Regions from separate parts of the Agrobacterium sp. CG160-95 genome, predicted to be linked through region 1. Evidence: riboswitches for the same ligand, from Rfam matches in the RefSeq annotation. Region 1 holds a riboswitch; each other region holds the start of a gene.
The links. A riboswitch is a leader RNA that binds a small molecule or an ion and turns the genes downstream of it on or off. The one in region 1 is predicted to bind thiamine pyrophosphate.

Region 1 (7,506 bases):
GCGTGGCGGTGGCGCTCATCGCATTCATCATGCGGAACATGTCGAGCTTGCGGTCGGTCCCCATCATACGTGCGGCAATCGTTGCCACGGTTTCACCGGGCTTGACCGTCACCACGCGCACGCGCAGAGGTTTTAACGATGCGATCTCCTGCGGCGTCATCTTGCGGAAACTCGTGCGCAATACGTTGGCGATGGAATCGAGCTGCGTTTTACCCTTCGGCACGGCCGTCAGGAAGCGGAATATCTGCTGACCAACACGGATGACGGTAACGTCAAAGTCCCATTTGTCCGCCGTCGCACGGGCTGTGGCAGCCTCCAGACCGTTGATCTGCGTTTCCTTCACGGTTTCCGGCATCAGGCCGGCAACCCAGCCGCTGGTAAGGTAATTGGCAAGAGTAGTCTGTTTCGGATCGGCCACGCCGTCGAAACGGATCGCCACATCGCCCGGACCCGTCGCAAGAACGGCCTCGACCTTGTTGTCGATGACGAAACCTTCCGGCACATCGAAACGGATACCGAGCGTTCCGTGCAGGAAGGTCTGGCCCCGGACATAACCCTCCTGCGGGCTGTCGCCGTAAAGCAGGCCGTCTATGCCATCCAGAAACCAGTCGCGACCCCGATCCCCGACCTGACCGTCCTGGCCGAAGGCGCGGGCATGCCGGCGTGCAAGCTCGATGCGCTGCGGCGTGTTTGGGTGGCTGGAAAGAAAGTCGAGGCTCTGGTCATTTTCGGGATCAGCCGAGGAGAAACGCGCATAGGCTGCCATGGAATCCAGAAACCGCGGCGATGCGAAGGGGTCGTAGCCGGCCTCACCCAACATGCGCACGCCAATCACGTCCGCCTGCAATTCCTGCTGGCGCGAAAAAGCCGCAAGCCGCAGCTTGCCGCGCGCAAGCGCCTGCTTGCCGGCGAGATCGCTCGACAGAACCTCGGCGACCACACGGCTTGCAATCACCTCCGCCTCTTCCCGGCGCTGGCGCTCGATGCCGTGGTTTGCGGTAACGTGGCCCATCTCATGCGAAAGCACGGCCGCCACTTCCGAGGCATCGTTGGCGAGTGCCAGAAGCCCGCGCGTCACGTAAAGATACCCACCCGGCAGCGCAAAAGCGTTGATAGCAGGCGAGTTGAGGATGGTGATGCGATAGGATTGCTGCGGATTTTCCGAAACAGCCGTCAGCGCGCCGGCGATACGGGCGACAAGCCGCTCCGTCTTGGCATCACGATATTCGCCACCATAACTCGCCACAATACGCGGATGTTCGCGCGCGCCCATCTGCGCACGGGGATCGTTCTTCTGCACCTCTTCCACGGTCTGCGGATTGTCCGAAGGCCGCAAGGTGGACTGGTAGGCCGGGCTGAAGAGAGACTGACACGATGACAGGAATACGGCAGACGCCGTCAGCACGGAACACACGGCAGCCATCCTGCCCGAACGGCGAAGGCCTGAACGGGAGAAAAGCCTCCACTGCGCAGTCATGCTATTTCTCATTCTCTATGCCTGCCCCTAACGTTCCTGATCATCCGTTAATTGCAGACCAGAATAACAGATTCGCCCCAACGAGCCATGAATGTCGAAACGGTAAAAACGATCCATCAAGTCCGGAATATTCCTGAAGAACGCAATAATTCTCGTCTTTTCTCGGGCAACGACTTGAAACTGGCAAGTGCAAATTAACGCCATTGAAGTTATCTAAAGCGATTGCCAGCGGCACGCGTCGAAAATAAGGCGATCAGCCGTTCAGAAAACTGTCGACCGCCTTCACATTTTGTGTGGCGAAGAAATCTGCGGTCGAGCCCGCATAGACAACGCGGCCACGATCAAGAAAAACCACCCGCTGTGCCAGCTTTTTTATGTCGTCTGGATGGTGCGTAACAATAATCGCCGTATTTTTTGTTTCAGCATGCAAGTCGAGAAGCAGGGAGGTCATGCCCGCCCGCAGCCCCGGATCGAGCGCCGCGAAAGGCTCGTCCAGCAGCATGACCGGTTTTTTCCGGACCAGCGCACGCGCGAGCGCCGCCCTTTGCCTTTCCCCGCCGGAAAGCGTGCCCGGCAAACGTTTGTCAAAACCCGCAAGACCAACGCGTGTGAGCGCCACGTCGATCCTCTGCCTGTCTTCCTCCCCCAGCTTCATCCCGGGGCTGATGCCGAGCGCGACATTGGTGAAGATATCGAGATGGGCGAAAAGATTATTATCCTGGAAGATCGAGGAGACCGGTCGTTCGGAAGGATCGAGCGCCTTCATGTCCCGCCCGCCGATCAGGACGCGCCCGGAATCGGGCAATTCAAAACCGGCGATGAGATTGAGGAGCGTCGACTTGCCAGAACCGGATGCACCGACGACGGCAGTCATCTGGCCTTGCGGGAATGCACAATCGAGATCGAAATCCTGCGTTCCGAGCCGCAGCATGACCTTGTCCAGCCCCACGGCAAATTCGTCACCCGTCATATACTCGCCCTTGCTGATTGGGATTGCCGTGAAACGCCGCCCGCGGCAAGCAGCAGGCAGACGACGCCAAGGATGAACGCGTATCCGGCGGCATCATTGGTGCGGTAGCTGCCCATATTGCTATAGACCAGCCATGGCAAGGTGATGAAATTTTCCGACCCGAACAGGGCAACCGCCCCAAGATCACCGAGCGACAGGGCCATGGCAAAGGAAAACGCCATCAGAAGCGACCGCCGCAGTACCGGCAGATCGGCGAACCGCAGCCGCGTCAGTCCCTGAAGCCCAAGGCTGGCGGAGAGCCGGGACGTGCGTAAAAAATGGCTGGTGAAGGCTGGCTCCAGCACCCGCATGGCAAGCGGCAACGCCATCAGCATGTTGATGAGTGCCACGAGAACGGGAGCATAAAAACTGACATCTCCAAAGGGCCGCAGCAACAGGAACCACCCGCTTCCCAGCACGACGGGCGGCACCAGCAGCACCAGCGATGACCCCGCCCCGAGCGTGGCGGACAAAAGGCGCAAGGGCTGAGCCGCGTGCCGTCTGGAACCCACGGCCTGTCGCGCACCGATAATCGCAAAGCAGCAGAGCACGACGAGAGTTGCGGAGAGCGCAGCGATTGCAAGGCTGGTCGCCGCCGCACGCAGGAAGATCGGCGCGGACAAAAGACGCGGCAGATCGGCCCCCAAACCCGAGACGGTTATGGCAACAAGCGGCAGGCCGACCAGCAGAACCGCAAAAATGATTGCCGCTCCGTCCCACAGGCGCGCGCCAACACGCTTGCCGTCGAAACGGCGAACAGGGCGGCCAAGCGAGGCAATTTCCGCCTCGGGCAATGGCAAAAAGGCAAGAAGGCCGAGCAGAACTGCTGTGGCTGCAATCTGCAAAACCGAAAGCGCGATTGCCCGTTGCGGATCGAAATCAAACCGCAGCGCCTGATAGATTGCGACCTCAAGTGTCGTCGCCGCCGGTCCACCGCCCAGCAGAAGCACTAGCGTGAAGCTGGTGGCGCACAGCATGAAGACAAGCCCGGCAATACCGGGAACAAGCCGCGAGACGGCCGGCCACTCGATGAAGCGGAAAACCGAAACCGGCCCCATGCCAAGACTTGCTGCCATCCGCCAATATTCGCCCGGAATCCGCTCCAGCCCGGCCAGCATCAGCCGCACCGCAAGCGGCAGATTGAAAAACACATGGGCGATGAGAATGCCGGAAAGGCCGTAAATACTGAAGGGCTGCTCCGCACCGGCAAAAACAAGGGCAGTATTCAAAACACCCTGCCTGCCCCAGATCGTGATAATGCCGAAGGCGCCGACGATGACCGGCAGCCCCATCGGCACAGCCATCAACCTGATAATCCAAATCCGCCCCGGAAAATCCTGTCTGCGGGAGAGCGCAAGCGCCACCGGCAGGCCGAGAACAATGGAAAGAACAGTGGACAACGTTGCCTGATAGAGCGTGAAGCGCAGGATGCGCAGCGTGTAGGCATCCACGATTCCGGCGGCGGATGTGCCGGCATCGAAAGACAGGAGTGCTGATACAGCAAGCGCCATGAACAGGAAAACGGCGGCAAACGCCGCCGTTCCGCCAATGATCGACCATCTGTAGTCGCGACGCAGCATCATGCGCGGGCGTGCCTCTTGCTCAGTTCATGCTCATGGCCGCAAGCCATTCGTCGATCCAGGCCTTGCGGTTCTTCGCCACCTCTTCCGGGTCCATCAGGAAGGTCTTCTGCGGTACGACGAGTTTGGAAAATGCCTCGGGCAGGGGCGTGGACGTTGCCGCGACCGGCATCATCCAGTTGTTTTCCGGAATGGCATCCTGAAATCCTGATGTGAGCGTGAAAGCGAGGAACTGCTTCGCCAGTTCCTTGTGCGGCGCGTTTTTGAGAAGGCCGGAAACCTCGATCTGGATGTAGTTCCCCTCGGAAAAAGCCGCGGCCTGATAGCGATCCGTCTTTTCCGAGACCATGTGATAGGCAGGCGACGTGGTGTAGGAGAGCACCATCGGCACCTCACCCTTGGTGAAAAGGCCATAGGATTCCGACCAGCCCGGCGTGACGGTGAGAATGCGCTTCCGGAGCTTCGCCCAGGCTTCCGGTGCCTTGTCGCCGTAAACGGACTTCACCCAGAGCAGCAGGCCAAGCCCCGGCGTGGAGGTGCGCGGGTCCTGAATGGCGATTTTCTGTGAAGGATCGCCGTCCACCAGATCCTTCAGGCTCGTCGGCGGATTTTTTATCGTCTGCGTGTCATAGACAACGGCGAAATGACCGTAGTCGTAAGGGACGAAAACGTCGTCCTTGTAACCGCCCGGCACCTTGGCCACCGATGCATCGATACCGCTGATATCGAAGAGGCCGGTCTGTTTCGCTTCCGCGACCAGATTGGTGTCGAGACCAACAGCGACATCCGCCTTCGACGCCGCCCCTTCAAGCTTCAGGCGGTTGAGCAGCGCCACGCCATCCGCTACACCGACGAAATTGACCGTGCAATTGCACACCTTCTCGAAGGCCTCTTTCACCTTGGGGCCGGGACCCCATTCGGAAACGAAGCTTTCATAGGTGTAGACGGTCAGTTCCTGTCTGTCCTGAGCAGTGGCAAGACCGGGCAGAAACAACGAAACGGCAACGAGGGAATTCAGGAAAAGACGACGGCGCACGGGTATCTCCTCAAAAAACGAAAAGGGAAATAGCCGCTTGCCTTAAGCCGTCTAATCCCTCCGCCGGTATGAACCGGATCAGGTTCTTCGGGTTGGCAAGCCTCTCAGCCTTTTGCACGCAAGCACAAAAGACACCCCGTTAGATCAAGATGATGATGTAGTCCCGCTGTCTCTGATTGGCAAGATGGCTGCCGTCAGGCCTGCTGCACCATGTGCACCAGTTCCCAGACATGGCCGTCGGGATCCTGAAAACTACCGGCATACATGAAACCGTGATCCTGAACCGGTTTCCAGCTGCTGCCACCCGAGGCGAGCGCCGTTTCGATCATCCGGTCGATTTCCTCACGGCTTCCCGCTGTGAGACAGGTCAGGACCTCGGTGCTGCGTGTGGCGTCGGCGATATCGCCATTGATGAAATCACGAAAACGCTCCTCCTGAAGAAGCATCACGAAAATGTTCTCCTCAACGATCATGCAGAGCGTGCGGTCATCCGAATATTCCGGATTGAAGGTGAAACCGAGAGCCGTGAAGAAGCTTCTCGATGTCTCGATATTCTTGACCGGCAGATTGACGAAGATCATGCGCATTTTCTGAACTCCTCCGAACCCGCACAGGAAACGGCAATTCCGGCTCCCTGTCAAAGGTGGATGAGACCTCAGTCAAGAAATCGCGACCAAGTCACCCTTCAATTTCCTCGCGCAGCATCTCCAGCTCCAGCCATTCCTCTTCCATGGCTTCGAGCTTTTCGCGCAGCTTCGTCATTTCCTGCGCCAGCGTATTGAAGGTAGCCGGGTCCTTGGTGAACAGATTGGGATCGGCCATGCGCTGCTCACGCTTGGCGATTTCGCCCTGCGCCTTCTCCATCTCCTTTGGAAGGTTTTCGAGCGCAAATTTTTGCTTGAAAGAAAGCTTGCCCTTGGCCTTTGAAGCGTCCTGCGACGCGGAGGCGGAAGGGGCGGTCTTTGCCTTTTCCTGCTTCTCCGCCTTGCGCTTTTCTTCCGCAGCACCCTTGCGTTGCGCCATCATGTCCGAATAGCCGCCGGCATATTCGATCCAGCGTCCGTCCGGCTGGTCCGGATTGGCGGGCGCGATTGTGGAGGTGACGGTACGGTCGAGGAAATCGCGGTCGTGGCTGACGAGAATGACCGTGCCGGAAAAGCCCGCAACGATTTCCTGCAACAGATCGAGTGTTTCGATATCGAGATCGTTGGTCGGCTCGTCAAGGATCAGCAGGTTGGTAGGCCGCGCCAGAATGCGCGCAAGAATAAGACGGGCGCGCTCACCACCGGAGAGGTTGCGGATGGGCGTGCGGGCCTGTTCCGGCTGGAACAGGAAGTCCTTCATGTAACCCGTCACATGTTTCAACTCGCCATTGACCAGCAAATTGTCGCCGCGACCGTCGGTGAGGTAATGAGCGAGCGTATCGTTTGGATTGAGATCTTCACGCTTCTGATCAAGCGTCGCGATTTCCAGATTGGTGCCGAGCTTTACCGTGCCGCTATCGGGCTGAAGCTGGCCGGTCAGCATCTTCAAAAGCGTTGTCTTGCCGGCACCGTTCGGCCCGACGAGACCGATGCAATCACCGCGATGCACCCGCAGCGAAAACGGCGCGATGATCACGCGCTCGCCGTAAGACTTAGTGATTGCGTCTGCCTCGATGACCAGTTTGCCGGATTCCCGCACCTCCGCAGCCGTCGCCTGCACGCTGCCCTGCGGTCCCTTGTGGCCGCGATAGTCCGCACGCATTGCCTGAAGCTCGCCCACGCGGCGCATGTTGCGCTTGCGTCTCGCGGTCACGCCGTAACGCATCCAGTGTTCTTCACGCTCGATGGCCTTGCCGAGCTTGTGCTGCTCCAGCTCTTCCTCTTCCAGCACCTTGTCGCGCCATTCCTCGAAATGCGCAAAACCGCGATTGAGACGACGGGACTGGCCGCGATCCAGCCACACGGTCGAGGTCGAAACCTTTTCCAGAAAACGCCTGTCGTGCGAGATCAGCACCAGCGCGCTACGCGTCTGCTGCAACTCGCCTTCAAGCCATTCGATTGTGGGCAGGTCCAGATGGTTGGTCGGCTCGTCCAGCATCAGAATATCGGGTTCAGGGGCCATGACGCGGGCAAGGGCCGCACGCCGCGCTTCGCCGCCGGACAGGCTATCCGGATGTTCCTGTCCCGTCAGGCCCAGATGCTCGAGAATATAGGTAACGCGATAGGGATCGTCGCCAGGTCCCAGCCCCGCCTCGGCATAGGCCTGCACGGTGTCGTAACCGGCAAAATCCGGCGCCTGTTCCAGATAACGGATGGTGGCGGAGGGGTGACGGAAAACCTCGCCCGACTGCGCCTCGACCAGACCGGCGGCGATCTTCATCAGGGTCGACTTGCCCGAACCGTTACGTCCGACAAGGCAG
Region 2 (7,506 bases), 160 kb from region 1:
AGTTCGAAGGCCGCCGTCAGACCGGCGACCCCCGTTCCCTTAACAAGAACACGCATGCTACTGGCCGTCTGCCGGGGTCGCGAGCGGCATGTAAAGCTCGCCACCTTCCTTGAAGCGCGCGGCCATGGCCTCCAGCCCTTCCTTCTGCGCCTCGGCGCGGATGTCGTGGGAAATCCGCATCGAGCAGAATTTCGGCCCGCACATCGAGCAGAAATGCGCGACCTTGTGCGCCTCCTTCGGCAGGGTCTCGTCATGGAAGGAGCGCGCCGTGTCCGGATCCAGCGACAGGTTGAACTGGTCTTCCCAACGGAACTCGAACCTTGCACGCGACAGCGCATCGTCCCGCACCTGTGCCGCCGGATGCCCCTTGGCGAGATCGGCCGCGTGAGCCGCGATCTTGTAGGTGATGACACCGACCTTCACGTCGTTACGATCAGGCAGACCCAGATGTTCCTTCGGCGTGACATAGCAGAGCATCGCCGTGCCAAACCAGCCGATCATCGCTGCCCCGATGCCGGAAGTGATGTGGTCGTAACCGGGGGCGATATCGGTCGTTAGCGGCCCAAGCGTATAAAAGGGCGCCTCACCGCAGGTCTTCAACTGCTTGTCCATGTTCTCCTTGATCTTGTGCATCGGCACATGGCCGGGGCCCTCAATCATGACCTGGCAATCCTTCGCCCATGCGATCTGTGTCAACTCACCGAGCGTCTCCAGCTCGGCAAATTGCGCGGCGTCGTTGGCGTCGGCAATCGAACCGGGCCGCAACCCGTCACCCAGCGAGAAGGAAACATCATAGGCACGGCAGATGTCGCAGATCTCGTCGAAATGCTCGTAGAGGAAGCTTTCCTTGTGATGATGCAGACACCACTTGGCCATAATCGACCCGCCGCGTGAGACGATACCGGTGACACGGTTGACGGTAAGCGGAATGTAATGCAGCCGAACACCGGCATGGATGGTGAAATAATCCACGCCTTGCTCCGCCTGTTCGATCAACGTATCGCGGAACACTTCCCAGTTCAGGTCCTCGGCAATGCCGTTGACCTTCTCCAGCGCCTGATAAAGCGGCACCGTGCCGATCGGTACCGGCGAATTGCGGATGATCCATTCGCGGATATTGTGGATGTTGCGCCCTGTCGAAAGGTCCATGACGGTATCGGCACCCCAGCGGATCGCCCAGACCATCTTCTCCACCTCTTCGGCCATGGAGGAGGTGACGGCGGAATTGCCGATATTGGCGTTGATCTTGACCAGAAAATTACGGCCGATGATCATCGGCTCAAGCTCGGGGTGATTGATGTTGGCCGGGATGATGGCGCGACCCGATGCGACTTCCTGACGGACGAACTCCGGCGTCACATAATCGGGTATCTGCGCACCGAAACTCTCGCCATCACGAGCCAGCTTCTCCTTCGCCGCTTCGCGCCCCAGATTTTCGCGGATGGCGATGAACTCCATTTCCGGCGTGATGATGCCTGCCCGCGCATAGGCAAGCTGCGTTACGGCTTTTCCTTCCGTGGCCCTCAGCGGCTGGTGGCGCACGGCAAATTCAGGCGTCAGCCGCTCGCCAGTGGCAAAGCCGTTATCCTCCGGTTTGACGTGCCGACCGTCGTAAGCCGCGACATCGCCGCGCGCTAAAACCCAGTCGTGACGCAGGCGCGGCAGACCCTTTTCGATCAGAACGTTATGCAATGGATCGGTATAGGGGCCTGAGGAATCATAGACCGTGACCGGCGGTTCTCCCGCCGTCGGGTGGACGGCGATTTCGCGCATCGGCACGCGAATATGCGGATGCAAAATTCCGGTTTTGTGGATTTTCGTGGAGGCGGGATGCGGCCCGGTTGTGACGACAAGCGGGATATTCTTGGCAACGATATTCATCATGAGGCTCCAAAGTTTGACAGTGGAGACCCAGTTCGAGCCGGAATGATGGAAAATACCGACGCGTCGGCAGCGCAAGTTACACGCAATCCGACCTTCGGTCTTTGCACCGTCCCTACGCCAGTATGAACTGGATCAGGTTCAACGGGTCACTGCGCATAAAAGCAGAATCTCAGCCCCTTGACGGGACACCCCTGGTGAATGGACACAAGAGAAAACACCGCCCGACATTTGTCAAGGGTGCTGCTGATGGCTGGCAAAGGTGGACGAACAACAAAAGCGCCGTTAGTGGTAATTAACCTAACGGTTTAGGCGAATATTATCGTTTTCAAATTAACGATAAGCACAAACCATCCTGATGTTAAATTCATGGGAGATAAGTCGGAATGAATGCGACTATTCGTGAAATACTGGCAAAATTCGGCCAGCTTCCTACCCCCGTCGATACGATTGAAAACGAAGCAGATCTTTATGCGGCAGGTCTTTCTTCCTTTGCATCGGTGCAATTGATGCTGGGTATCGAGGAAGCTTTCGATATCGAATTCCCCGACAACCTCTTGAACCGCAAGTCCTTTGCCAGCATCAAGGCCATTGAAGACACCGTTAAGCTCATTCTGGATGGTAAAGAGGCAGCCTGATGAATGTGACCGTTGCGCCGCAGGATGAAACGCTGTCCGCGCGCGCAAGCCGCGTCGCAGCAATTGCCGCCAAACACGCGGACGAGGTGGACGTCACCGGTCGCTTCCCGGAGGAAGCCGTCAAGGCGCTGAGACAAGAGCGCCTTCTCGGCATTCAGGTCCCGTCCTCTCTTGGTGGCGAAGGCGCATCCATACAGCAAATCGCCGATATCTGCGCCCGGCTTGGCCAGGCCTGTTCGGCAACCGCGATGATTTTCGCCATGCACCACATCAAGGCATCGAGCCTTGTGGAACACGGCGAGACAAGCCCATGGCATGCGGGCTTCATGAGCCGCATTGCAAGCGAACAGCTTCTGCTCGCCTCGGCCACGACGGAAGGCGGAATCGGCGGCAATCTGCGCAATTCCATCTGCGCTATCGAGGTCGAAGGAGACATTTGCCGGCTGGAGAAGGACGCCACCGTCATTTCCTACGGCAGCAATGCGGATGCCATCCTCATCACCTCGCGCGCCCACAAGGATGCCGCCCCGGCCGATCAGGTGATGACCGTCTTCCTGAAAGATCAGTACAGGCTCGAGAAGACCCATGTCTGGGACACACTCGGCATGCGTGGCACCTGTTCGGACGGTTTCCTGTTCCGCGGCGAGGCACCGGCGATGCAGATATTCCCAAAACCCTTTGCGGAAATCGCCGCGCAATCCATGCTTGCAAGCTCGCATCTTCTGTGGAGTGCCGTGTGGTATGGCATCGCGTCGGATGCGGTGCTGCGCGCGCAATCCTTCGTCAGGACGGCTGCACGCAAGTCGCCCGGTGTCACACCGCCAGGCGCTATCCACATTGCCGAAATTTCCACCAAATTGCAGGTGGTCAAATCCAACGTCATTGCGGGCGTAAAGGCTTACGAAGACACCAAGAGCGACCCGGACAAGCTGATGTCCATGGCGTTCGCGGTTGCCATGAACAATGTGAAGATTTGTTCTTCGGAAACCATTCTGGAGATCATCGACCAAGCGATGCTGGTCTGCGGCATCATGGGCTACAAGAACGGCACGCCCTACAGCCTTGGTCGACACCTTCGCGACGCGCATTCCGCGCGCCTGATGATTTCCAACGACCGTATTCTCGGCAATTCCGCCAATCTCCTGCTGGTTCACAAGCAGGACACCAGCCTCTTGGGATAAGACCATGGATATGCAAACATCGTTTCTCGATCGACTGTTCGAAGAAGGCCTGCTGATTGAAACGGGTGTCGATGGTCTTTACGGACGCAGCGGCCAGTTCGAGGATGTCATTGCCGCATTCGAACGCCTGATCGACCGCACCGGCGGCCCGGACAGTGCAGAGGCGATCCGCTTTCCGCCCGGCATCAACCGCGCCTATTTCGAAAAGAGCGGTTACATGAAAAGCTTCCCGCAGCTTGCGGGCACGGTGCATTCCTTCTGCGGTTGCGAACTTGACCATGTCAGCCTTCTCAAATCCATGGATGAGGGCGGCGACTGGACAAAGGACCAGAAAGCAACCGATATCGTGCTGACGCCGGCCGCTTGCTACCCTCTTTATCCGACCATCGCCAAGCGCGGCGCATTGCCTTCCGGCGGCGGTCTCTACGACATCCAGTCCTATTGTTTCCGCCATGAACCCTCGAAGGACCCGGCACGTCAGCAGCTTTTCCGCATGCGGGAATATGTGCGCATGGGCACGGAGAGTGATGTGACCGAATTCCGCCAGACATGGATGGATCGCGGCGTGGCGATGATGGAAGCCGTGGGCCTTGAAGTGACCATCGACGTGGCCAACGATCCCTTCTTCGGCCGCGCCGGCAAAATGCTCGCCAACAACCAGCGCGACCAGAACCTGAAATTCGAACTGTTGATTCCCGTCACATCCGCCACCAACCCGACGGCCTGCATGAGCTTCAATTACCATCAGGACGCCTTTGGCCAGAAATGGGGATTGAACCTCGACAATGGTGATGTGGCTCACACTGCCTGCGTCGGTTTCGGCCTTGAGCGCATTGCGCTGGCACTTTTTGCGCATCACGGACTGGATGTAAAAACATGGCCCGAAAAGGCCTTGAAAACACTCTGGGGCTAACCATTCATGCGGCAGATTTTCCCCGGTCTCGATCCCAAAAATTATGTGCAGCACGCGCTTCATTCTTCGGAAAGAATGTGGCCGGAGACCAATTGCTACATCGATTTGTGGATCGAGGTGCTGGCCTCGAAAGGGTTGCCGCCTGAGGCCATGTTCGGCTTCACACTGACGCAGGATTTCGAAGGCGACCAGTTCACCTTCTTCAAAGTGCCGCTGGAAGATCTGGAAGCACTTTATGGCGTTCGCGCCACCGAACTTGCGATCTTCGACCGGGTGGAAAACCATATCGAAGCGCAACTGGAGCGCGGTCGCATCTGCCTGATCGAGATGGACAGCTTCTATATGCCCGATACCCACGGGGTGGGCTACCGGAAGGAACATGGCAAGACCACCATCGCCATCAACCGGCTGGACCTTGCAAACCGGGAACTCGATTATTTTCATAATGCAGGCTTTTTCCACCTGTCGGGCGAAGATTTCGACGGCCTGTTCCAGCATCATCTGACAGAGAGCGAGCCGCCCTTCCTGCCCTATACGGAATTTGCGAAATTTGCAGACAGCAACCCTTCGCCGGCACATATCCGCAAAACGGCCGAACGGCTGCTGAAGTTTCATTTTTCACGGCGACCATCCGACAATCCGGTCAGGTCTTTTGCAGCCGTGTTTCCGGCTCAGGTCGAGAAGGTGGCAGACCGGCCGTTCGGCTTTTTCCACAAATATGCCTTCAATACGCTGCGCCAGCTCGGCGCCAATTTCGAACTGGCGGCGAGCCACCTCGAATGGCTGGACAAGAGCGAATTTGCTGAAGCGAGAGACCACGCGCTGCGCATATCCGAGGTCGCCAAGACCGTGCAGTTCCAGCTAGCTCGCGCCGTCACGCGCCGTAAATTCGACGCGCTCGCCTCGGTGCTCGATCCGGCTGCGGAAGCATGGGATGGTGTGATGGAAGCCCTTGCGGCAAAATTGTCGAACACCAGCGAGGCCGCGTGAGGACTTATCTTCCGCGCGAAAGCGAAAAATTACTAAGCGAAGGCTGGACGCTGACAATGACGTCCGCCAACGCCTGCGAAACGCCCTCGGAAATTCCCGCAACCCTTGAAAGCTTCCACGTATCCGTTCCCGGAACAGTGGCGCAAGCTCTGGAACTGGCCGGAAAATTTGACCGTTTCAATCCGACACCATTGAACGACAAGGATGCCTGGTACCGTCTGACGATGATTTCCGATGTGCGGGAGCGGGCGATCCTGCGCTTCGACGGCCTGTCGACGATTGCAGAAATCTTCCTCAACGGCGAACTGATCGCCGCCAGTCAGAGCATGTTCGAAAGGCTGGAAGTGCCGGTTGAACTGACAGGCGCGGACGAACTATCGATCTGCTTCCGGGCACTTTCGCCAAGGCTCGAAAAAACCGGTCCCCGCGCCCGCTGGCGTCCGCAGATGATGAACACCCAAGGTCTGCGGCTGATCCGCACCACGGCGCTCGGATATATGCCAGGTTGGTGCCCGGAAATCCATGCCGCCGGCCCATGGCGACCCATCAGCCTTATAAGACAGGCAGACGTGCTTTGCACAGTCCGGTCTTCGCTCGACGAAACCGGGACGGGAACGGTCAACATCGCCCTGGAGGTGAACCACAACATTCCATCCGCACGGCTCACCTGCGCTGGTTACAGCACCGATCTTTCCAGAGGTGAAAACGGCGAATTCTTGGGCGAACTCCGGATACCCGATGTCGAGACTTGGTGGCCGCATACCCACGGCAGACCGGCGCTTCATGAAGTCGTTCTGGAACTGGATGGTAAGCAACACAGGCTCGGGCGCACCGGCTTCAGGCGCGTTGAGGTGGATTACGGCGAAGACGGCAACGGTTTCGGCATCCGGATAAACGGGCACCCCGTTTTCTGCCGGGGCGCAGTCTGGACGACCGCCGACATCGTGCGGCTGCCGGGAACAAGACCGGACTATGAGCCTTGGCTTCGAAAAGCTGCCGAGGCCGGTATGAACATGATCCGCGTCGGCGGCACGATGGCCTATGAAACGCCGGAGTTCTTCGCGCTCTGCGATGAACTCGGCATCATGGTTTGGCAGGACGCCATGCTTGCCAATTTTGATTATCCAGCAAAGGATGAGGCGCTCAGCCAGCACGTCGTTACGGAAATCTCGCAGTTCCTCGAGGCGACCGCCCTTTCCCCTTCGCTGACCGTTTTTTGCGGCGGTAGCGAAATGTACCAGCAGGGCGCGATGCTCGGTCTGCCGGAACAGATATGGAAGGGAACCCTCACCGAGACAATTTTGCCCGAAGTCCTGACCGAAAAACGGCCGGATGCGGCCTATGTGGCGAATTCCCCTTCAGGCGGCGCCTTGCCCTTCTTTCCCAATGCCGGAGTTGGTCATTATTACGGTGTGGGCGCCTATTGCCGTCCGCTGGAAGATGCCCGCCGGGCCAATCTCCGCTTTGCTGCAGAGTGCCTGGCCTTCGCCAATATTCCCGAACAGGAAACGCTGGACAGACATCTTCCCGCTCTGGCGGTGCATGATCCGCGCTGGAAGGCGCGCACGCCACGCGATCGCGGCGCTTCCTGGGATTTCGAGGATATTCGCGACCATTATCTGAAACTGCTTTACGACGTTGAGCCGGACGTGCTGCGTCGGGAGGATGGCGGCCTCTATCTCGACATGTCTCGTGCCGTCACTGCCGAGGTCATGGAAGCAACCTTCGCCGAATGGCGTCGCGACGCGTCCCCTTGCCGGGGCGCCCTGGTCTGGACCTTGCAGGATCTCGTTCCCGGCGCTGGCTGGGGTATCATCGATGCCACCGGCAGACCCAAATCCGTCTGGCATGCGCTGAAAAGAGCGTTTCGTCCCATCCAGGTCAGCCTTTCCGATGAAGGCAC
Region 3 (7,506 bases), on a different contig from region 1:
CGATTTCTTCGAGTGAGGTTGTCATCGAGGGTATGCCGCCGACAACGGTAATGCCGTCCGCGGTGAATTTCTGTACCACTGTGTTCATCAGGCAATGCACGCGCGGGCGCGTCTGCCTTACCCTTTCGAGGATCTCTGCGGCCTTCGCCGCAGTCGGAAAACTGTTTGCCATGGTTATTGCAACTCCACGGCAATGTCTTCCGCCGCCGGCGCCTGCTTGATCAGTTGCATGTCTTGCATGAAGGTGCCGAAGCGTGTGTAGCGGGCGCGATCGAGTGCGGCTGGACGTTTGGCGAAACGCGGCAGCGTATCGAAAAACGCCTGTTTGTTCAGCGCGTCGTCAAGGTTCGGATAGGCCTTGATGAAAAGCTGCCAGGATTCTTGCGGGTGGTTGGTGATGAAAATCGCCGCCTGCTCAACGGCCGAGAGAAAACGCGGCAGGCGGCTATCTTTCACGAGATCTCGATGGGTGACGAATATGAGCTCGTCATAGGCGGGCACGCCATGTTCCTCGGGGAAGAACGAGCGGCCTTCGTGGCCTTCAAGCTTCATCTGCGTCAGTTCGAAATTGCGGAAACCGCCAAGCGTGGCATCGACCTTGCCGGCGATCAGGGATGGCGAGAGTGAGAAATTGACGTTGACCAGTTCAACATCGTCCTTTGTCAGTCCCTCCTTCTCCAGCATGCGCTTCAGCATCGCATCCTCGAAACCGGAAACCGAGAAGCCGACCTTCTTGCCTTTCAGGTCCTTCAGGCTCTTGATCGGCCCGTCGGCCAGAACGGTGACGGTGTTCAGCGGGGTTTCCACCAGCGTGCCGAAACGGACGAGCGGCAGCCCTGCATCGTGGTCGAGATAGAGGTTCGGCTGATAGTGTACACCGATATCGGCCTGCTTTGCCGAGACCAGACGCGGTACGGCGGATGGGTCTGCGGGCGGAACCAGCTCAACGTCCAGCCCGGCATCTGCGAACAGGCCGCGTTCCTTGGCGATCACCATCGGAGCGTGGTCCGGGTTCACGAACCATTCCAGCAACACGGTAAGCTTGTCGGCCGCCTGCGATTGCACGGGCGCAAACACGCTTGCTGCCGCGACGACGAGGGAAAGAAGAGTTCGTTTCATGGTGCCGAAAGTCTCCGCAAATATTTGAAAGGAATGACGTGGTCTGTTTCTTTGGCCCAGGGGGCGAGGTTGGCCGTTGCCCGGTCGACGACAAGCCGCAGCAGCACCGCCATGACGGCGAGAATAGTCATGGCGGCGAACATTGTGTCGGTCTGCATGCGGGCATTGGACTGGATCATGACAAAACCGAGCCCGGCGGAGGCGCCCACCCATTCGCCAATGACCGCGCCGAGCGGGGCGAGCGGAGCTGCGACCCTCAGCCCGGAAATGAGTGCGGGAAGCGCCAGCGGCACACGCAGCCGGGTGAGGATTTGCCAGTGGCTCGCCTCCGTCAGCGAGGCGGCATCGAGGATTGTCCGATCCGTGCGGTTGAGGCCGTCGGTGAAGGCTGAAGCGACGGGAAAAAAGATGATGATCGCCGTCATGACAACTTTCGAGGCCATGCCGAAACCGAACCAGAGTACGAGAATAGGGGCCAGCACGAAGACCGGAAATGCCTGCAACACGAGAACCATGGGCCAGACGAGGCGGCCAAAACGCGGGACGGCGGCAATCGTAAAGGCAACGAGAATGCCGGCGGCAATGCCAGCCGCAAGCCCGACAGCCATTTCACCTGATGTCACCATGGCCTGTCCGAACAGGAAGGCTGGCTGGCGCAGGAGTGCTGCGGCAACATCGGCGGGCGAGGGCAGGATGTAGCGGGGCGGTGCAAACAGCCAGATGCCCAGCTGCCAGACAATCAGAATAAGAACGACGCCCTTCAGCGCATGGGAGGCACGCATCGGCCGGGACTCAGACGCAGCCGTACCGTATACGAAGGGAAGGATGTTTCATCATCATCGTTCGGTCTCCAGCTGTGGCGATCACGGAGATCCGGGCAAAGCGGAGAAGAGAAAGGGCAGTAACGCAAACGCGCTACAGTTTCCGTTCCTACGCCGGCATGACCCGGATCAGGTTCAAGGGTCCGGCTCATCGCCATCTCAGCACCGTCAGGTGCTCCCCTCGGAAGAGACTGTTTTGCTAGGAGGGTTTTGAAGTAATGTCAACTTTGAAAGTTAACGAGAATATTGGCGAATTTGCCGCGAACATATTAGTTATTGATTATATTAAGTTTATCAAAAATTAGTTATTTATTGAAACCGCTTTTCAATTCCGCTGTATTAGCTTCAGCTCCCAGATTGGTTGGGGGCGAACTTGAAAAACTTCTGGCGAGAGAAATCTGGAAATTTTGGCATTCTGACCGCGCTGCTCATGGTGCCTCTGTGCGGGGCTGCCGGTGTGGCGCTCGATATTACGCGCGGCATGTCGGTCAAAGCCGATCTGCAGCAGGCAGCGGATTCCGCGGCTCTGGCGGCAGTCGCCGATATGTCCGCAAGTGTTCAGGCGGCAAAGAAGATGTCGGGGGACGGTGTCATTCCCGTCGGCAATGAAGAAGCCCGGGCATTCTTCGATGGCAATCAGCGCGGCGACGCGGACTACACCATTACCTCGGTCGATGTTTCGGTGATCAAGCACGGCAATGTGGTCGAGTCGTCCGTCAGCTTCAAGGCGTCGGTCAGCACGACCCTCTCAGGGCTTCTGGGGAAGGATTTCGTTTCGGTTGCCGGCACGGCCACGGCCAAATACGAAACGGAAACCTTCAGCGATTTCTATCTTCTGCTTGATAATACGCCCTCCATGGGAGTGGGCGCGACACCCACGGATGTTGCCACCCTGGTTGCGAATACTGGCGATAAATGCGCTTTTGCCTGCCACATCGTGAAGGACGGCGTGGCAGACCCGAACAGCTATTACTTCAAGGCCAAGAAACTCGGGGTTACGACGCGTATCGACGTGGTTGCCAAGGCAACCGCCAGCCTGATGGACACGGCAAAGTCCACGCGCAAAAGCAGCAATCAATATCGCATGGCCGTCTATACCTTCGGGGAACGGGCGGAAGATACCAAGCTGCTTGAGGTCGTTTCGCTGACATCGGATCTGGACGCAGCAAAGAAAAAAGCTGGTGAAATCAACCTGATGTCAATCCCCTATCAGGGATACAACAACGACCAGCAAACAGATTTCGACCGGGCACTGATCCAGATTGGAGATAAGGTCGGCAGTTCGGGCACGGGCGCAAGCTCGGCGAACCCGGATAAGGTTATTTTCTTTGTTTCAGACGGGGTGGGCGACAGTTACAAGCCGTCCTCCTGTACGAAAAAACTGACGGGAGGCCGCTGTCAGGAGCCGATCGACATCAAAGACTGTACGAAACTGAAGGAAAAGGGTTTTCGTATCGCGGTGCTTTATACCACCTATCTGCCGCTGCCGACGAATGACTGGTATAATAGCTGGATCAAGCCCTTTCAGGCGGAAATTGGCTCACGCATGCAGAGCTGCGCTTCCCCGGGTCTGTACTTCGAAGTCAGCCCGTCCCAGGGCATCAGCGACGCGATGACGGTGCTGTTCAAGAAAGCCATTACATCACCACGCCTGACGGGCTGATGGCCGTCTAGCTAGGCCTGTTAAAGCATCGGTTGAACGCCGCAATATCTGCGGCGTTTTTTGGAAATGGCCGGAAGGTGATGCTTCAAGCGATATTACGAAGCCGTTCAAATAACGCAGTAAAGGGCGTTTCAGCGCGGTAGAACACAGCCGGTTGGCCTATCGGAGCCTCCACGGTGATCTCGTGCCCGCCAAAATACCGCGCGCCACTCCAAAGATGCATCCATTCCCCATCGCCCGGAAGGTAAAGCGTGCGCTGCGTCTCCCCCGCCTTCCACACGGGTGCGACCAGCATGTCGGCCCCGTAGAGATAGCTGTCCTGAATGGCATAGGTCTGCCGGTCGTTCTCGTGATGCAGGAAAAGCGGGCGCTGTACCGGCAGGCCGGTTTTGGCCGCTTCAGTGGAGAGCGATTTCAGATAGGGGGCTAGTGCGACATAGATTGCCGTCATGCGGGCAAAATGGCCAAGAACGGTCTCGTCCTGATCGATCTGGAGATTGTCGCGCGGGCGATTGCCCTCATGGGTGCGCATGAGAGGAGTAAAGGCTGCCATCTCCGTCCAGCGCATGATGAGTTCCGGGGTTCTGACATTGCCGAACAGGCTGGTATAACCGCCAATATCGGAATGGTGATAGGCATTGCCGAGAAGACCGGAGGACAGCGCACCGCATATGACAGTGACGAGACCGTCATGGCGGGAGAAATCGACGGACTGGTCGCCGCCCCACAGCAGCGGGCAGTGGGCTTGCACACCGGTAAAGCCCGCCCGCATGAAGAACAGCGCTTCGCCGGTTTTGCCACGGCTTTCAACAGCCTTGGCGTTGACCTCTGCCCAGAGCGTCGGCCAGGCATTGTGCATCAGCTTGGCGTCGATGCCGTTCGATAGCGTGATGTCGATCGGCAGATATTCGCCGAAATCCGCCATCCAGCCGGAAAGGCCGAAATCCAGCATGTTCCTGCCGATGATCTCTTCGGAAAACCACTTGGCTGCGGCCGGATTGGTGAAATCGACCACGCCACAATCGAACTCGCCGAAATCCACGAGCGCCGTCTTGCCGTCCGCGCCGGTGGCGAAATAACCGGCCGCCTCCGCCTCCGGAAAAAGCGGGCCGTCGACGCAGAGATAGGGGTTCACGTATCCCAGAAAACGAATGCCCTGATCGGCAAGCTCCGCGATCTTCTGACGCAAATGCGGATAACGCGCCTCATTGGCCTGCCAGTCCCAGAAGAGCCGGGCGCCGAAGGATGTCTGGCGAAGCCCCACCCAGTCCTCGCACCACAGGCCGGAGACCTTGGTTCCGGCAGCGCGGATTTTTTCCAGCCGGGCAAAGGAGTTGGCGCCATCCTTTAACCCGATGATCGCGCCGCCATAGACCCACTCCGGCAGTTCCGGCTGGCGTCCGAACCGCAGCGAGAGGGCGGAAACGATATCGGTGAAACGATCGCCGGTGAAAAACTCGATCCTTTCGGGGATTGCCCAGATCTCGACTTCGTGGAAATCTTCGTTGCGGAAATCGAAGACCGAATAGGCGCTGGTTTCCACATGCAGCGCATATTTGCGCGACGACAGATAGGTCGGCTGCGGGTAATTGGTGTTGTAATAATCGCCACCCGCCTTGCCGCTGACGTCAGCCTTGAAGGTGATTTCAGCGGTCTTGTCGCGGCCGACACCGGGTTCGGAGGTCCAGAGCGGAAAGCGGCGGCCGCGCATGTCGAAATAGGACATCTGTTCGCCACCGCCCCAGACATGTTCGTCCTCATCTGCGATGATCCGCAGCCACAGCCGATTGATGGTTTCATCCAGCGCCGTGACCCTGATGGCATTTCCATCCAGCGCCAGATGAAGGCGCGCGGCCTGCCCGGGTGCGGAAGACAGCGTAACGCTGTCGCCACTGACTTCGGCGTGGCGGAGCGCAGTTCGTTCGATGACGTAGTCCTCGATATCGAAATTGCCGCGATACATATCCATCCGCTCCTTGCCGAAACCGGCGAAGAAAGCCGGGTTCTCAGGCGAATGAGAAAGAATGGTGTGGCTGCCAATCGCAAGCGTGAAGCCGTCTTTGGTCTTTTCGAATTGCATGACTGTACCTGTTTAACCCTTGAGACCGCCGGCGGTGAGACCGGAGACGACGCGTTCCTGAAAGATGACGATCAGGATCGCAACCGGGACGATGCCGACCACCAGCGCCGCCGAGATGACGGGCCAGGGGAAAGCGAACTCACCCTGGTAAAGCTGGATGCCGACCGGCAGCGTGCGCAGTGCCGGATTGGAATTGAAGGAAAGCGCCAGCAGGAATTCGTCCCAGGCGTTCACGAAAGCGAGAATACCGGCGGTGAAGACGCCTGGCGCGCATAGCGGCACGACAACCTTGAACAGCGCGCCGATGCGGGTGCAGCCATCAATCATGGCGGCGTTTTCCAGATCGCGCGGGATGCTTTCGAAGAAGGACACCAGCATCAGCGTGCAGACCGGCAGGGAGAGCACGGTGTAAGGCAGTATAAGAGCGGTCCAGCTATTGAGCAGGTTGAGCGCACGCATGATCTCGAACAGAGGCACCAGCAGCGTTACCAGCGGGAATGTGGAAACGGCGATGATGAGCGAGAGGATCAGCGCCCGGTACTTGAGATCGAGCCGCGCCAGCGCATAGGCTGCCAGCACCGAAATCAGAATTGTGAGGGCCGTGGAAAGCAGCGCGACCATGAAGCTGTTGAACAGGAAGAGGTGCAACGGCTGGTCGGAAAAGGCCTGCATGTAATTGGCAAGCGTCGGCGCATGCGGAAACCATGTGATCGGTTTTACCGTCAGTTCCGCTTCGGTTTTCAGCGAGGTGAACAGAATCCATATTGCCGGAAACAGGCCGTTGACCAGCAATATGGAGGCCGCAATGAAGCGCAGCGGCTTGCCGGAGAAGAAGGAGGACAGACCGGAGGAGGTCGCAACGGTGCTCATGGGATCAGTCCTTCGTCCTGATAATGAGGAGATAAACGGCGGTGACGCACATGGAGAGCGCAAACATCATGACCGCCAGTGCCGAACCGTAACCGAGATCGAGGAAGGAAACGGTGTTCTGGTGAATGTACATGGCGAGCGTCGTGGTTGATGTGCCGGGGCCGCCGCCGGTCATCATGTATGGAATATCAAAGGTCTGCAGCGCCGTAATCGTACGGAAGATGAGAGCAACGACGATCGAGGGCTTTAGGAGTGGCAGCGTGATCTCGAAGAACTGCCTGAGCTTGCCGGCGCCATCCACATCGGCGGCTTCATAAAGCGAGCGCGGAATGGTTTGCAGCCCTGCAAGGATCATCAGTGCCATGAAGGAGGAGGTCTTCCAGATGATGGTCAGGCAGATGGCCGCAAAGGCCCAGTTCGGGGAGTTGAACCAGATGATGCCTTCAAAGCCCAGCCGGTTCAGCACATCGTTGACCACGCCGTATTCGTAGTGGAAAAACCACGCGAAGATGAGGCCGGCGAACGACAGAGGCAGCGCCCAGGGGATGAGCAGCGACAGGCGCATCGGCCATTGCATCGAAAACGGCAGGTTGGCGAGGAGCGCAAGGCCCAGGCCCATGAACAGCGCTCCCGGCACCGTTATCAGCGTTATCAGCACCGTATTCCAGGTCGTTTCCCAGAAAATCGGGTCATCGAGCATCGCCGTGTAGTTTTCAAAGCCGATGAATTCCGCCGGCAGGCCCGATGTCAGCGAAAGGCTGAAAAACGAGGTGTAGACGAGACGCGCCACCGGATAGACGATGATAAGCGAAAGAAGAATGGCTGCAGGCGCCAGCAAAAGCACGGCAAGCGACCGGTCACCGAGATCGAGCCACCGCGTCCAGCGCGGCTGCGGTTTCTCGTCCACCCTGACCATTGTTCTCTCCGGCATCGTCACGTCTGCCACTCCCGCA

Region 2: it holds a riboswitch for thiamine pyrophosphate, as region 1 does, so the genes downstream of both, thiC (phosphomethylpyrimidine synthase ThiC) here and thiB (thiamine ABC transporter substrate binding subunit) in region 1, are expected to answer to the same signal.
Region 3: it holds a riboswitch for thiamine pyrophosphate, as region 1 does, so the genes downstream of both, ACQZ63_RS09555 (ABC transporter permease) here and thiB (thiamine ABC transporter substrate binding subunit) in region 1, are expected to answer to the same signal.

The regions. Positions count from the first base shown of each region.
Region 1 is NZ_JBNWDU010000006.1:176,566-184,071, forward strand. Features, by position in the region: gene ACQZ63_RS20520 (M48 family metalloprotease) at 1-1,423, opposite strand, end outside; gene ACQZ63_RS20525 (ATP-binding cassette domain-containing protein) at 1,731-2,447, opposite strand; gene thiP (thiamine/thiamine pyrophosphate ABC transporter permease ThiP) at 2,444-4,069, opposite strand; gene thiB (thiamine ABC transporter substrate binding subunit) at 4,089-5,102, opposite strand; TPP riboswitch at 5,141-5,251, opposite strand; gene ACQZ63_RS20540 (VOC family protein) at 5,297-5,689, opposite strand; gene ACQZ63_RS20545 (ABC-F family ATP-binding cassette domain-containing protein) at 5,781-7,506, opposite strand, start outside.
Region 2 is NZ_JBNWDU010000006.1:20,666-28,171, forward strand. Features, by position in the region: gene thiO (glycine oxidase ThiO) at 1-56, opposite strand, end outside; gene thiC (phosphomethylpyrimidine synthase ThiC) at 58-1,881, opposite strand; TPP riboswitch at 1,976-2,087, opposite strand; gene ACQZ63_RS19830 (acyl carrier protein) at 2,268-2,519, shown strand; gene ACQZ63_RS19835 (acyl-CoA dehydrogenase family protein) at 2,519-3,700, shown strand; gene ACQZ63_RS19840 (amino acid--[acyl-carrier-protein] ligase) at 3,705-4,613, shown strand; gene ACQZ63_RS19845 (DUF1839 family protein) at 4,620-5,603, shown strand; gene ACQZ63_RS19850 (glycoside hydrolase family 2 protein) at 5,600-7,506, shown strand, end outside.
Region 3 is NZ_JBNWDU010000002.1:634,759-642,264, forward strand. Features, by position in the region: gene ACQZ63_RS09545 (hydroxyethylthiazole kinase) at 1-172, opposite strand, end outside; gene ACQZ63_RS09550 (ABC transporter substrate-binding protein) at 175-1,119, opposite strand; gene ACQZ63_RS09555 (ABC transporter permease) at 1,116-1,901, opposite strand; TPP riboswitch at 2,030-2,132, opposite strand; gene ACQZ63_RS09560 (TadE/TadG family type IV pilus assembly protein) at 2,314-3,603, shown strand; gene ACQZ63_RS09565 (alpha-glucosidase) at 3,689-5,683, opposite strand; gene ACQZ63_RS09570 (carbohydrate ABC transporter permease) at 5,696-6,553, opposite strand; gene ACQZ63_RS09575 (carbohydrate ABC transporter permease) at 6,558-7,469, opposite strand.